2 linked regions of the Robertmurraya sp. FSL R5-0851 genome follow. The protein of the gene in region 2 interacts with the protein of the main gene of each other region in a pairwise test. Links are inferred from orthologs where the notes say so. Each region holds a gene or a part of one and is shown on either strand. Other genes may lie near its edges.

Region 1 (3,091 bases), 3.2 Mb from region 2 along the record:
CTATACGGTTCAATAAAAAAATGCACACACTCTACTCCTTATCTTCATATGCTACAAAACACAACTTGCATCGAGCTAGAAAATACACTACAATAGCATCATACTTAAATATGTGGTGACCATGATAAGGAGTAGTAGTGAGAAATACCTGAAAGTAGAGAGTTGACGGATGGTGAAAGTCAACCAGGTGTCCATGAACTCGCCTTTGAGTCGCAAGTGTGAAAGAAAGTAATGCTTGCCGTATTCCGCGTTAAGGATAATAAAGCGAGTGACTTGTGCACTAATGTGGGTGGTACCGCGGGAGATTCTACATAATCCTCTCGTCCCTTTTTATAGGGACGGGATTTTTTGCGTTTAAACAAGTATTTTTAGGAGGAATAAAAAGTGAGCTTTAATCATCAAGAAATTGAAAAAAAGTGGCAGAGCTTTTGGGACGCTAACAAGACGTTTCAAACAAGTGAAGAAAAAGGTAAACGCAAATTTTATGCGTTAGATATGTTTCCATATCCATCTGGAGCTGGACTGCATGTAGGGCATCCAGAAGGGTACACAGCAACAGATATTTTATCACGTATGAAGCGTGCGCAAGGTTATAATGTGTTACACCCAATGGGATGGGATGCGTTCGGTCTTCCGGCTGAGCAATACGCATTAGACACTGGGAATGATCCTGCTGAATTTACAGCATTAAATATTGCCACATTTAAGCGCCAAATCAAGGCATTAGGTTTCTCATACGATTGGGATCGAGAAGTGAACACGACAGACCCTGAATATTATAAATGGACACAATGGATTTTCTTAAAATTGTTTGAAAAAGGCCTAGCTTATATTGATGAGGTAGCCGTAAACTGGTGTCCAGCACTAGGAACGGTTTTATCAAATGAAGAAGTCATTGATGGAAAAAGTGAACGTGGTGGTCATCCCGTTGAACGCCGTCCAATGAAGCAGTGGGTATTAAAAATCACTGCGTATGCGGATCGTTTACTAGAGGACTTAGAAGAACTTGACTGGCCAGATAGCTTAAAGGATATGCAACGAAATTGGATTGGTCGTTCTGAAGGTGCCGAGATTACTTTTAATATTGAAGGTAATGACGGGCAGTTCACGGTCTTTACAACAAGACCTGATACATTATTCGGTGCAACGTATGCGGTAATAGCACCGGAGCATGCACTAGTTGAGAGTATTACGACAGCTGAGCAGCGTGACGCGGTTCAAGCATATATTGAACAAATCAAAAGTAAGAGTGATTTGGAGCGTACCGATTTAGCTAAAGACAAAACAGGTGTATTTACAGGTGCTTATGCAATTAATCCGGTTAATGGAGCGAAAATGCCAATCTGGATTGCTGATTATGTACTTGTCAGCTATGGAACAGGAGCGATCATGGCGGTACCAGGTCACGATGAGCGTGACTACGAATTTGCTAAGAAATTCGAATTGCCAATTGTGGAAGTCGTTGCAGGTGGAGATGTTTCAAAAGAAGCTTACACAGGTGATGGTGAGCATGTAAACTCGGACTTCTTAAATGGAATGAACAAAGAAGAAGCGATTTCTCGTATGATTGCTTGGTTAGAGGAAAAAGAAATCGGAACGAAGAAGGTTACGTACCGTTTACGCGATTGGTTATTTAGCCGTCAACGCTATTGGGGAGAGCCCATTCCAGTCATTCACTGGGAAGACGGGACAATGACAGCTGTCCCTGATTCAGAGCTTCCATTGATGTTACCGAAAACGACAGAAATTCGTCCGTCAGGAACAGGGGAATCTCCACTTGCGAATATTGAAGACTGGGTAAACGTAGTTGACCCTGTAACAGGGAAAAAGGGACGACGTGAAACCAATACGATGCCACAATGGGCAGGTAGCTGCTGGTATTACTTACGTTATATTGATCCGAAGAATGATCAAGCTTTAGCAGATCCTGAAAAGTTAAAAGAGTGGCTTCCAGTTGATATATATATCGGTGGCGCAGAGCATGCGGTTCTTCACTTACTTTATGCTCGATTCTGGCATAAGTTTTTGTATGATATCGGTGTAGTAAGCACGAAAGAACCTTTCCAAAAATTGTTTAACCAAGGGATGATTCTTGGGGAAAACAATGAAAAAATGAGTAAATCCAAAGGGAATGTCGTAAACCCTGACGAAATCGTTGGAACTCATGGTGCGGATACTCTACGTTTATACGAAATGTTCATGGGGCCACTTGAAGCTTCCATCGCATGGTCAACACAAGGATTAGACGGTTCACGCCGCTTCTTAGACCGTATTTGGCGCTTGTTAGTGGATGAGAATGGTGAAATCGCAGAGAAGGTTCAACCGGTTGATTCTTCGAGTCTGGAAAAGGTCTATCACCAAACGGTGAAAAAAGTGACAGAGGACTTTGAAGGATTACGCTTTAATACGGCGATTTCTCAGTTAATGGTATTTATTAACGATGCTTATAAATCACCTGTGCTTCCAAGAGACTATGTGGAGGGCTTTGTGAAATTGCTTGCACCAATTTGTCCACATATCGCTGAAGAGCTTTGGTCAAAATTAGGTCATAGCGAAAGCATCTCTTACGAAGCGTGGCCAGCATTTGATGAAGCGAAGCTGGTTGATGATGAAGTAGAAATTGTTGTTCAAATTAACGGCAAGGTGAAGGCGAAGCTGATGGTTCCGTCTGATGCAAATAAAGAAGCACTTGAGCAAATTGCTATGGATGATATAGTCGTTAAAGAGCAAATTGATGGGAAAACTGTTCGCAAAGTGATTGCTGTTCCAGGAAAATTAGTTAATATTGTTGCAAATTAAGTGTATGATAGGAGCTCCCAATCACTTGGGGGCTCTTTTTCTAAAGAGAAAGATTGAAATGTACCGAGTAAGTCGTGTACGATAGAAGAAAAATTAAAAGGGGTAATGTTGGATGGTAAAAGAAATTACAACTGCAGAGTTACAAGAAAAGCTAGAAAAAGGGGAAAAGCTAGAACTGATCGACGTGCGTGAGGATGAAGAAGTAGCGGCTGGAATGATTCCAGGTGCAAAGCATATTAAAATGGGCGAGATCCCAATGCGTTTAGACGAATTAGATCAAGATACAGAATAC
Region 2 (2,877 bases):
ATGCTCAAGAAGATGCGCTAAATAAATCGGGTTCTGTTCATTATTCGCTGCTATATCCCCGCCTTCAGGAATTTGCGGATTCAAACCAATGTTTTCATTTTCTTTTAAACCAGCATCTTGTAGCTGCGTCGCCGTCATTTTACGGTTCAACCATAAACCAACCGTTTCCCGGTCAAGATTTTGCCCTTCCTTAAAAAGGTACTTATCTGGACCAAAGGATGTTTGCGCAAGCCTCATTAACCCTGTTTCAAACTCACTGATATCGTATCTTGTGTTTAAGTTATTTACGATTAACCCTCTTGCTTGTGATGGCTCGAAAGGAAGGATCGTCCGATAGTATTGATCAGAAATCTGATACTTCGGTATAATGGCCTTTTGCTTTGTATCTTCGTTTTCCTGTACCACCTCTTCTTGCTTCTGAAGATTAGGAGCACAGGCGGTTAAACTCAAGAGAACGGTAAGAGCAACCATTAGAATCTTCCTCATGGTATCACCTCTATTTCTTCAATTCTTCCACTAATCTCTCTTCATTCCATACTTCAATTCCTAGCTGTTCTGCTTTTGTTAATTTGGATCCTGCCTCTTCCCCAGCGATCACCAAATCTGTCTTCTTACTTACACTTCCTGCAACTTTCCCGCCAAACGCTTCGATTCTCTCCTTTGCCTCATTACGAGAAAGCTGTTCTAGCTTTCCGGTTAAGACAATCGTTTTCCCCGCAAAAAAATGATCAATGTTTTCAACAGCAACCTTTTTCGGCCCAAGGTAAGTGGTATTAACTCCTGCTTCTTTTAGCTCTTCAATTAATTCTTTCACTTCTTCAAGCTCAAAGTAAGCGACCACCGATTCGGCCATTTTTTCTCCGATTTCGTTGATGGCTGTTAACTCCTCAGCTGTAGCCACCGCGAGTCGGTCAATCGTTTCGAATTCCTGCGCAAGAGTTTTTGCTGCTTTGGCTCCCACGTGACGGATGCCTAATCCGAACAACAGCTTTTCAAGAGAATTGGCTTTTGAAGCATCAATCGCTTCAATCAGATTGTTAACTGACTTTTCTCCCATTCTCTCTAATTGAATCAACTGATCAAAGGTCAATTTATAAATATCTGCCACATCTTCAATCAATTGTTCGGCAAATAACTGACTGATGACCTTTTCACCAAGACCATCAATATTCATAGCGGTTCTTGATACGAAGTGGATCAATCCTTCTCTGATTTGCGCCGGACATTTCGGATTAATACAACGTAGCGCCACTTCCTCTTCAAGCCTCACTAGTTCACTTTCACATTCAGGACAGTGAGTGGGCATACGGAACTCTTCCTCTGCCCCTGTTCGTCTCTCAACGAGTACATTTACGACCTCTGGAATAATATCTCCTGCTTTTTTTACAACAACCTGATCGCCAATTTTGATGTCCTTTTCACGAATCAAATCTTCATTATGTAAAGAGGCCCGTTGTACGGTTGTTCCAGCTACACGGACTGGTTCTAAAATAGCCGTTGGTGTAACGACCCCTGTACGTCCGACACTTAACTCAATTGATTTTAAAGTCGTGACCACTTCTTCAGCTGGGAATTTGTATGCGACGGCCCAACGTGGGCTTTTGGCCGTTGTACCAAGCTCCTCTTGCTGTGCGAGGGAATCGACCTTAATCACAATCCCATCAATATCATACGGAAGATTTGGTCGCTGCTCCGTCCACTCATTCACATAAGAAATGACTTCCTCGATAGAAGCACATTTTCTTCTTTCCTTATTCGTTTTAAAACCTAGACTTTCTAGCAAATCTAAGCCTGCACTATGGGAAGTCACACCGGTCTCCCCTACATCTGCAATATTATATAGGAAAATATCCAAATTACGTGATGCAGCAATCTTTGGATCAAGCTGTCTTAGTGAACCGGCTGCAGCATTTCGGGGATTGGCTGCCAGCTCTTCCCCTCGTTCTGTCTTCAATGCATTCAATGCTTCAAACGATTTTCGAGGCATAAAGACCTCTCCGCGAGCTTCAATGGACACTGGTTCATTTAATCTTAGAGGAATGGATTTGATTGTACGTAAATTAGACGTAATATCCTCCCCAATGGTTCCATCTCCTCTTGTCGCTCCTTGAATAAACAAACCATTTTCGTAACGAAGCGAAACCGCTAGACCATCAATTTTCAATTCACACACATAAGAAATTTGATCTCCCACTGCTTGGCGAACACGTCGGTCAAAATCAAGCAAATCCTGCTCTCCGAAGGCATTGCCAAGACTAAGCATAGGCGATTGATGCTGTACCTTTTCAAACATATCTAAGACGGCTCCACCTACGCGTTGCGTAGGAGAGTCCGGACTTTTTAGTTCAGGAAAAGTTTCTTCCAGATTGATTAATTCTCTTAATAATTCATCGTATTCAGCATCTGAAGCGGTTGGTTGGTCTAATACGTGATATTCGTAATTTAACTGATTTAACTGGACATGCAGCTCTTGTACTCTTTTTTCCGCAGCTTGTTGATCCATGTACTCAACCCTTCCATCAGAACTATTTTAAAATAGAAAAATATTTTTCAATCAAACGTTTGATTGAATTGCCTTCGTGCCAGTTGTATCATGGTTTGAAGCAATTTCAATCAATCGTTTGATTGATTGAAATCCTTTATCCTTTTGTTATAGGAGCAAACTTCGCTAACAGTCGTTTGATCCCAACTGGTTTAGGAAATGCGATATCAAGCTCGATTCCTTCTCCTTCGCCTTTTACGCTAACCACGGTACCTGTGCCCCATTTTCCGTGCACGGCCTTGTCTCCCACTTTCCATCCAAGCTCTTCTCCACCCGTTGAATTCGTCATTGGACGAAGTACCGGCTTACGTACAGCCGCTGCTTGTCTAGCGGCA

Evidence for each region.
Region 1: the proteins of ligA (region 2) and leuS interact in binary tests that used the Escherichia coli proteins (3 or more experiments, as listed by UniProt). The link is inferred for Robertmurraya sp. FSL R5-0851 from one-to-one orthologs.

Annotation. Positions count from the first base shown.
Region 1 is NZ_JBBOOE010000001.1:3,579,585-3,582,675, reverse strand. It holds leuS (leucine--tRNA ligase), read left to right. Parts: upstream 1-384; coding sequence 385-2,799; downstream 2,800-3,091. Other genes in the region: MKX65_RS18395 (rhodanese-like domain-containing protein), read left to right, coding at 2,912-3,091; MKX65_RS18405 (3-hydroxybutyrate dehydrogenase), read left to right, coding at 1-16.
Region 2 is NZ_JBBOOE010000001.1:373,222-376,098, reverse strand. It holds ligA (NAD-dependent DNA ligase LigA), read right to left. Parts: upstream 2,504-2,877; coding sequence 497-2,503; downstream 1-496. Other genes in the region: MKX65_RS01980 (CamS family sex pheromone protein), read right to left, coding at 1-486. UniProt on the Escherichia coli protein: DNA ligase that catalyzes the formation of phosphodiester linkages between 5'-phosphoryl and 3'-hydroxyl groups in double-stranded DNA using NAD as a coenzyme and as the energy source for the reaction.